Regions from separate parts of the Paenibacillus sp. 276b genome, predicted to be linked through region 1. Evidence: predicted binding sites of a transcription regulator. Region 1 holds the regulator's gene; each other region holds the start of a gene.
The links. Region 1 encodes CtsR, which represses protease genes until heat stress. Its sites were predicted from a motif close to ATGGTCAATAAAGGTCAAACA; they were not measured.

Region 1 (3,286 bases):
GGAAATTCAGAAATTAACCGTAGATGATTTTGAGCCAGCTATGGCACTCTCCGAGTATGCTTTTCAAGTGGTAATGAGTGAAGAGCAAACGGAGAAGAGACGGAGTCAATTTGATTCACAGGATATATGGGGTGTATTTGAGGAAGGACAATTGGGTGCCAAACTTCATATTATTCCTTTTCAAACCTATATTCATGGGAGATCGTTCGAGATGGGCGGTATTGCGGGAGTAGCGACATGGCCAGAATATAGACGTAAAGGCTGGGTAGCTGGGCTGTTGAAGCATGCGCTGGAGGAAATGAACCGTAACAAACAAAGTATATCGTTTTTGCATCCGTTTTCTTTTGCATTTTATCGGAGATATGGATGGGAGACGTATGTTGAGTTTAAACGATATAAAGTGCCTACAGCTCATCTGCCTGCGAAAAAGGCAACCCCTGGAACAATTCGCCGTGGCGATCCGGGACTCAGTATATTAAAGGAAGTATACAGTGCGTACGCTGAACGCTATAACGGAACCTTGATTCGGGATGATGCGAGATGGGAGAATTCAGTTCTATCTAATGGCGCCAGCCAGAAGGCTGTATATTATGATGAAGCTGGTAAAGCAAAAGGCTATGTTTTATATGAGGTTAAGGAAAGAAAGTTTACCATTAAAGAGATCATTTATCTGAATGAAGAGACAAGACAAGGTTTGTGGACCTTTATTGCCAACCATGATTCCATGATTGAGGAAGTCACTTTACAGGCACCAGCCAGTGATATGCTTGCTTTTCAATTAGATAATCCGCGGATTCAGCAGGAAATTGTACCTTTCTTCATGGCACGTATTGTGAGTGTAGAACAATTTATTTCACAGTATCCTTTTGCGAGCCCAGACTCACCAGTACAGATTAATCTCCAGGTAGAGGATGCCCATGCACCATGGAATGAAGGGGTATGGCAGTTGAATGTGGCGATGAATGGTACAGCTTCGATATGGAAAACATCTGAGTCGGCAGCTAAAGATCAGACTGTTAAAGTAGACATACAGGCGCTCACCGCAATGCTGATGGGGTATCGTAGGCCCGCAGAGATGGCTCAAATAGGTAGAATTGAAGGACCGAATGGAGCGATTAAGGCTTTGGAGCAAGCGATTCCTGAACGGGAAACGTATTTACTTGATTTTTTCTGATCCTCATAGAGTAACGAGTATTTTAGGATCAATTTCATAGACTTAACTTGTATAGCATTACGATGCTAGTGTGAGACAAATGGACTTCTCCAGCTATTTTGGAGAGGTTTTTTTGTGTCAGCCGAATATTTCGTGTAAAATCGTAAAAAATGAATAGTGCTCCCTCTTGGCAAAACCACAAAATATGCTATAATGTATATAAAGTCAAAGAAAGTCAAAGTCAACTAAAGGTTAAATACTTACGTAGCTTTCTTTCTGCAATCCGGTGGTGGGAGCCATATTGAAGGTAGTACACATCAGCGGATAAAAGCAATATTAAAGGACCTTCGAGCGTCCTTCGCTCTCCTGTTAAAGACCGTTGAAGATCAGTTTCGCTGTTTCCTTGATTGGTTAAATGGGTTGAGAAGGTGTACTCTGTAGGGGCGTGTGGGTCCTTATTGACTTAACGTTTCAGACAGTGGAGGATGAGTGGATGCGTAATATCTCTGATATTATCGAACAATATCTGAAGAGTATTTTGCATGAAAGTCCCGAAGGATTGGTCGAAATTCAACGTAATGATCTGGCTGATCAATTTTCATGTGTGCCTTCCCAGATCAATTATGTCATCAGCACCCGATTTACACTCGAAAAAGGTTACCTTGTAGAGAGTAAACGTGGCGGCGGCGGTTATGTTCGCATACAGCGGATTGAATTGCCGGCTCACTCGGCTCTGCATAACCATTTGCACCATAGTATTGGAGATGAGATCGGGCAGACAGCTGCCGAAGGTCTGATCTACCAACTGGAAGAAGCACGTTTCTTAAGCAAAAGGGAAGCCGGGTTGATGCGGGCAGCTGTATCGAGAGAGATTATATTGGTCAAACTTCCTTACCGGGATCAAATTCGTGCCAGAATGTTAAAGGCGATGTTAATATCTTTGCTCGGTAAATGAAAACTATCGGGATCAAGGGGGTACATCATTGTGCTGTGCCAAGAATGCAACAACCGTCCGGCAACACTCCATTTCACGAAGATCGTGAACGGAGAGAAGACGGAATTCCATATTTGTGAGTCATGTGCTCGTGAAAAAGGGGAAATGATTCCCGGAACATCCAACGGATTTTCCATTCATAACTTATTGTCCGGGTTGCTTGATTTTGAACCCTCAGGCAAGAATGGCAGTGCGGGAGCAACACCTGCGCAATCCCTTCGTTGTGAAGAATGCGGCATGACCTATTCACAGTTTAGCAAAATCGGCCGCTTTGGCTGTAGTTCTTGTTATAAATATTTTGACAGTCGTTTGGACCCACTATTTAAACGGGTTCACGGTAGCACTTCCCACGTGGGTAAAGTGCCTGCACGGGCTGGTGGTCGCATCAAGGTCAAAAGACAGATTGCTGATCTGAAACGGGATCTTCAGGAGAGCATAACGCAAGAGGAGTTTGAAGAAGCCGCTCAAATTCGTGATCAGATCAGGGAACTTGAAAAAGAAATAGCTCAGGAGTAAAGTTTGTGATGAGTAGGAGGGATGCGTAATGCCTAATCTGCGTTTTACAGAGAAGGCGCTCAGCGACTGGATGCGTAGTGATGCGGCTGATTCCGAAATCGTCATTAGCAGCCGAGTCCGGATCGCACGCAACCTGCAGCATTATCCGTTTCCGATGCTGGCTTCCAATGAGCAATCGGAAGAAGTGCTGAATAAGCTGAGCGAAGTACTTCAATACGATGACGTTCATGCTTTTGGAGATTTTCATACCCTGGATCTGATTGATATCGATGACCTTGACAAACGGGTGCTGGTGGAGAAGCATTTGATCAGTCCCAGTCTTGCGAACGAATCCAGAAATGGTGCTGTTATTCTCAGTGAGGATGAATCTGTCAGTATTATGATTAATGAAGAGGATCATCTTCGTATCCAGTGCCTCTATCCGGGGTCCCAGGTGAAAGAAGCCTGGGAGAAAGCTTCCGCCATAGATGATGCTTTTGAAGCGCATGTGGATTATGCTTTTGATGACCGCAGAGGATATTTAACCAGCTGTCCTACGAATGTAGGTACAGGTGTAAGAGCATCTGTCATGATGCATCTGCCCGCTCTGGTGATGACACAGCAGATTGGCCGGATTCTAACCG
Region 2 (3,286 bases), on a different contig from region 1:
ACGGCGGAATGCCAAGCGTCCAATACGTCCAAAACCGTTAATACCTACTTTAATCATGAGTAAGTTCCTCCCAAGTTTTGATTAATTTTTTTTATGAAACTTATATATTCAAGACAGACCGTGAAGTCCGTCAAGACAACAATGGTTGTGGTGAAAAGTAAACTCTTATTCCATTTCGGCAACGATGACTTCGGCAGCAGCCTCGTCAATAATCAGAATATCTTCCTGGCCAAATCGCAGCACGGAGTGAATAGCAGCAGCTTTGCTTTTGCCACCTGCAATTCCGATCACGACATCGGTTCGTTCAATATCCTGGAGTCGCATGCCCAGCGTAAGCATGGTGTGTACCACCTCACCCTGATCATTAAAGTAATAACCGAAGGATTCAGATACGGCCCCTTGCGCCTGAAGTTCATCTATGATCTCTGTCGCAAGTTTACGGCGCCGTGCCATCTCTACGGCATCACCGATTCCATGAATGACGATCCGCGATTTTCGAATCAGCTGCAGAATCTCCTGAACACTTGGGTCCTGGATTAGTGATTCGTAAGCATGATCACTAAGCAAATCCGGTACATGCAGGAGTTTGTATTGGGCCCCTACCCGTTTTGCCATCGTGGATGCAATCGTATTGGCCTGAATTTCAAGGCTTTCTCCCAGCCCACCGCGTGCCGGTACAAACCAGACACCTTTCAGCGATGTTGGCGGAGTCAGTTGCTCTGCGACTCCAGCCGTTGTTGAACCGCCAGTTACGGCGACAACATCGTTATCAGTCATAATATTACCCAGAGCCTTCGCTCCGGCTCTACCCAGTTCCCGTTTGGCAAATGGAGAAATGTCCGAATCACCAGGAACCACAACTACCTTTTGCAGACCGTAGGCTTGCTTGATGCGCTCTTCCAGTTCGGATAATCCGAACAGCTCTTTGGCGACGGGTTCCAACTGCTGCAGCAATTCATGCCCTGCCTCACTGATCTTCATGCCTGCACTGTCAATTTCAATAAGTCCCTGAGCCTTTAACAAATCGGTCTCAGCCCTCAGAACCCGCTCGGTCATCTGCATGGAATTAGCTAACGTTCTTCGTCCGATCACATCCGATAACATGATCTGGTGCAGAATCGTATACCTCTTCTTCAAGACATCCATGAGATCAGGCAGAAGCTGCTTTTGCACTTCTAAAATCGTTCGCATGCTTTCCACTCCCGCAAGCTTCTCGTTCCAAGCTTTCTTTCATGGCCCCAAAACGTCCCGGGTTAACTTTTTAAGTCCCACGTCTATTCTACCTAAAACTGACGTGACATGCAAGTGTTTCGAAGCGTTAAATCGACACGTTTCAGGCGTTTGTACGCGCCTATTTTCACAATGTCAATCTACTATGATCGAGAACAACCTGTTCGACACCATATATAGAAGCAAAGTAAAATTCTCATCTACATATTGCTTGCTATGGTTTTTCATATGGCATGTCCAAAACCTCTTTTAGCATTTACCTATTTGCGCTCTTTATCCACTTATTTTCATCATGATCAATTTCAGGGTATTCCAAACCAAAACAGCGAACATCAGCTTGCAATTAAATTACTCATGAGCTATAATCATTATTGCTGTCACATATTTGAAGCTTCTATTACAAAACTGCTTTTATGCAACTATGTTTGCAGCAATAATCAATGTGCGCCCGTGGTCCAATGGATATGACGTAGGCCTCCGAAGCCTGAGATCCAAGTTCGATTCTTGGCGGGCGCGCCATTCTTAATTAGTAGCTCATAACACTCTTAACCAATGAAACCGAATAGGTTTCTTTTTTTTTCAAACTTAGTTTGACTTTCTTTGACTTTTTGTTTGGAATTGTTTATGATGTGGGTAATACGGTAACAGTTTATATATAACACCAATTAACATTTACATTTCTGAGGAGGTTTTTCACGTGAGTTATATTCCAATGGTCGTTGAACAGAGCAACCGCGGTGAGCGCGCCTATGACATCTATTCCAGATTGCTGAAGGATCGTATCATCTTCCTTGGCAGTGATGTAAATGACGTTGTGGCGAATTCCATCATGGCACAGATGTTGTTCCTTACTGCGGAAGATCCGGAGAAAGACATTCACTTATACATCAATAGCCCCGGCGGCTCCATTACAGCCGGTATGGCGATTTACGATACTATGCAATTCATCAAACCGGATGTATCTACCATCTGTGTAGGTATGGCGGCTTCGATGGGTGCATTCCTGTTGAATGCAGGTGCCAAAGGTAAACGTTTTGCATTGCCTAACAGCGAAATCATGATTCACCAACCACTTGGTGGTGCGCAAGGTCAAGCTTCGGACATCGAAATTCGTGCCCGCCGCATCCTGAAAATGCGTGATACGTTGAACCGCATCATCGCTGAGCGCTCAGGCCAACCGCTGGAGCGTATTGAGAAAGATACAGATCGTGACTACTTTATGAGCGCTGCTGAAGCTGCCGATTACGGTATCATCGATAAAGTTATTGAAAACGTAGGTTCCCAAGGCATCTAAGCCGAGGCGAATCGCCAATTAAACGGATATACCATATAGCCCACTCAAACGGCAACGCCCAGTTGAGTGGGCTATATGAAAAAAGGACGCTCTCGTCAATATGACGAGGGCGTCCTTTTTTTGAAGATAATTTAAAAGTGCATGATAAATATTTAATTGATTCACTTTAACTCTCTTAGCGTTACGTTTGCAATAAGCCCAAGACTAATACTAAAGTTACATTTACGAACCGAGCTACGCATACGCTATTAGCCATCATTTCAACGAAATGAAATTCTAATACTTTACTTGTTTGCTGTTAAGCCACTGAACGGCTCTGTGCCTTTAGGAAGCAACTCTTTGTATGTGAACGGGAATTCTGGGAAGCCTTCCGCATAAGCTGTATACTCATACAACTGGAAGAATACAACTACACCTGTTGGTGTTACATAGAAATCCTGATCTTTATTCAGACCTTTATAGCCTTCAAGGTAACCACCGCTAGCTTTAAGCTGATCTCCAACTTTTTTGCTTACTGTCTGACGCACAGTTTTGTTATTTTGAATTACATCATCCAGACTCAATTCCTTGCCGGAATCCAGAGCAAAGGTGTGACCTGAACGGAACGTCATGCCATGTGCACCTGCATAGTCCTGATAACTTTGCGTAATGAGTCCAAGCACACCATTTTCGTTGTATGTCACGACATAAGAACTCTCAAATGCATATGGACGGTTCGCTGCTGCGTCACCAAATTCCTTAGTTTGTTTTTTGAAATCTGCT
Region 3 (3,286 bases), on a different contig from region 1:
AGAAGCAATTGATATTTTGCTTCCTGAAGCTTACACAGAAGCAATCGACCAAACGGATATCTTCCCGGTTGATCGTCCTGACGTAGATGTCGAGCAATTCGCTAAAGGACAAGTATTCAAGTTCAAAGCGAAAGTAACAGTTAAACCTGAAGTTACACTGGGTGACTACAAAGGCGTTGAAGTTGCTGTAGCCAAACATGAAGTAACGGATGTAGAAGTGACTGAAGAGCTCGAGCGTCTTCAACAACGTCACGCAGAACTCGTTGTTATCGACGAAGGTTCCGCACAAAACGGCGACGTTGCTGTAATCGACTTTGACGGTTCCGTTGATGGTGTACCGTTCGAAGGTGGACAAGCTGAGGGGTATTCCCTGGAACTTGGTTCCAACACATTCATCCCAGGATTTGAAGAGCAGGTTGTGGGTCTTTCCACAGGCGACTTCAAAGACGTTGAAGTAACTTTCCCTGAGAGCTACCATGCAGCTGAACTGGCTGGCAAAAAAGCGGTATTTAAAGTGAAAGTACATGAAATCAAACGTAAACAACTTCCTGAACTGGATGACGAGTTTGCAAAAGATGTTAGCGAATTTGATACGCTTGAAGAGTACAAAGCTGATCTGAAAACGCAATTGGAATCCCGCAAAGCAGATGAAGCCAAAGCAGCTCAAGAAAATGCTGTTGTAGAAAAAGTGGCTGAAAATGCTGAAGTGGATATTCCTTCTGCAATGGTTGAGAGCGAAGTACAAAACATGATGCGTGATTTCGACAACCGTCTGCGCAACCAAGGTATGAACCTGGAAATGTTCCTGAGCTTCTCTGGTCAAACACAAGCTGACCTGAGAGGACAAATGCAGGAAGATGCTTCCAAACGTGTTCGCAACAACTTGGTTCTTGAAGCCGTTGGCAAAGCGGAAAACATCGAAGTGTCTGACGAAGAAGTTAACCAAGAACTCGAAAAAATGGCTGAGTCTTACAAGCGTCCTGCTGAAGAGATTCGTGGCATTCTCGAGGGTAATGGTTCCCTGGACAGCCTTCGTGATGAAGTGAAACTGCGTAAAACGATCGATGTTCTCGTTGAGAACAGCAAAGTCGTTGAAGCTGTTGAAGCTCCAGCTGAAGAAGTTGCTGCAGAAGCTGACGAAAAATAAGACAAGCTGTTACGTAATGAACAGCTGAATAAACGATAAGGCACGTGAATCATTGCGTGCCTTATTTTTAAATTATGGCATCCATTTTATAGAGGATTCAGTAATAATATGGATGGATTTCGTTGTGGCATTGGTTATGCATATTCAAGGTCCTATGGTTCTCCTGCAAATAAAAAAAAGGTGAAACGGCATAGGATTGCTCCGATTTGCACATACATAGAAAACATGGTTAAATATGATCAGGCAAAAAAGTAAACTTACTCCGTCTTTACACCACTTGTGAAAAATGACATTGTCACAGGAACGTGTTAGAATGAATTTGGGTTTGCTTTACAGGTAGCCTATGTCTAATTACATGTAGAAAAGAGGTTGGTCTCATGAGTCTGGTGCCAATGGTTGTTGAACAAACCAATCGAGGCGAGCGGTCTTACGATATATATTCGCGTTTGCTGAAGGATCGCATTATCTTTTTAACCAGTGCGATTGATGACGATGTAGCCAATCTTGTCATAGCGCAGCTTTTGTTTTTGGCAGCCGACGATCCTGAGAAGGATATAAGTTTGTACATTAATTCACCTGGTGGTTCTGTCACCGCAGGGATGGGTATATACGATACGATGCAATATATCAAGCCGGATGTATCGACCATTTGCGTAGGTATGGCAGCAAGCATGGGCTCGTTATTGCTGACAGCCGGAGCTCCTGGCAAACGATATGCGCTGACTAACAGCGAAGTGATGATTCATCAGCCGCTTGGCGGCGTTCAAGGACAGGCTGCGGATATCAAAATTCACGCAGAATGGATTATTAAAACACGTCAGAAACTGAATCAAATATACGTCGATCGTACAGGTCAACCCCTTGAGAAAATCGAGCGGGACACAGACCGTGACTTTTTCATGAGTGCTGAAGAAGCCAAAACGTACGGCATTATTGACCAGGTGCTCAGCAGACCGATCAATTCCTAAAGGGGTGGTTTCATGTTTAAATTTAACGATGAGAAAGGGCAGTTGAAATGCTCTTTTTGCGGTAAATCTCAGGAACAGGTGCGCAAGCTGGTCGCTGGACCGGGCGTTTACATTTGTGATGAATGTATCGAACTGTGCACTGAAATCGTAGAGGAAGAGCTCGGTCATGACGAAGAACTGGACCTCAAAGATATTCCAAAACCGAAAGAAATCCGCGACATTCTTGACCAGTACGTCATTGGTCAGGATCAGGCGAAGAAATCTTTGTCTGTAGCGGTTTACAATCACTATAAACGGATCAACACACAAAGTAAGATTGAGGATGTTGAATTGCAAAAAAGTAATATTTTGCTGTTAGGACCTACGGGTTCTGGTAAAACGTTGCTTGCGCAAACGATGGCCAAAATCCTTAATGTTCCTTTTGCTATTGCTGATGCAACTTCATTGACGGAAGCAGGTTATGTCGGCGAAGATGTAGAGAACATTCTGCTCAAGCTGATTCAAGCTGCTGATTATGATGTGGAAAAAGCAGAGCGCGGCATTATTTATATCGATGAAATTGATAAAGTAGCGCGTAAATCCGAGAACCCATCCATTACACGTGATGTATCGGGTGAAGGTGTTCAACAAGCGCTCTTGAAAATCCTGGAAGGAACTGTGGCTTCTGTACCTCCACAAGGTGGTCGTAAGCATCCACATCAGGAATTCATCCAGATTGATACCACCAACATCTTGTTCATTTGTGGCGGTGCCTTTGATGGTCTCGAGCAAATGATTAAACGCCGGATCGGTAAAAAAGTCATCGGCTTTAATACCGTTGCGGAACAAAAAGATCTTAAACCAGGTGAATATCTGGGTATGGTATTGCCGGAAGACTTGTTGAAATTCGGTCTGATTCCGGAGTTTGTAGGCCGTTTGCCAGTTATCTCCACTTTGGAGCCGCTGGACGAAGACACATTGGTACGGATTCTTTCCGAGCCAAAAAATGCGCTTACGAAACAGTACCAAAAACTGCTTGAGCTGGATAATGTGAATCTGGTGTTCGAACCAGGAGCATTGCTGGCGATTGCGAAGGAAGCCATTAAACGTAACACGGGTGCACGTGGACTACGTGCAATCATCGAGGGCATTATGCTTGAGATTATGTACGAAGTGCCTTCCCGTGATGATG

Region 2: clpP (ATP-dependent Clp endopeptidase proteolytic subunit ClpP) is a predicted target of CtsR. The motif match lies at 1,818-1,838, and genes of this name have one in related genera.
Region 3: clpP (ATP-dependent Clp endopeptidase proteolytic subunit ClpP) is a predicted target of CtsR. The motif match lies at 1,315-1,335, and genes of this name have one in related genera.

Annotation. Positions count from the first base shown of each region.
Region 1 is NZ_FNRR01000014.1:580-3,865, forward strand. It holds gene eis (GNAT family N-acetyltransferase) at 1-1,174, shown strand, start outside; gene BLV50_RS31495 (CtsR family transcriptional regulator) at 1,647-2,108, shown strand; gene BLV50_RS31500 (protein-arginine kinase activator protein McsA) at 2,139-2,663, shown strand; gene BLV50_RS31505 (protein-arginine kinase McsB) at 2,692-3,286, shown strand, end outside.
Region 2 is NZ_FNRR01000010.1:157,399-160,684, forward strand. It holds gene gap (type I glyceraldehyde-3-phosphate dehydrogenase) at 1-57, opposite strand, end outside; gene BLV50_RS30000 (sugar-binding transcriptional regulator) at 166-1,191, opposite strand; tRNA gene BLV50_RS30005 (tRNA-Arg) at 1,675-1,749, shown strand; gene clpP (ATP-dependent Clp endopeptidase proteolytic subunit ClpP) at 1,928-2,524, shown strand; gene BLV50_RS30015 (stalk domain-containing protein) at 2,809-3,286, opposite strand, start outside.
Region 3 is NZ_FNRR01000006.1:46,994-50,279, reverse strand. It holds gene tig (trigger factor) at 1-1,147, shown strand, start outside; gene clpP (ATP-dependent Clp endopeptidase proteolytic subunit ClpP) at 1,525-2,115, shown strand; gene clpX (ATP-dependent protease ATP-binding subunit ClpX) at 2,128-3,286, shown strand, end outside.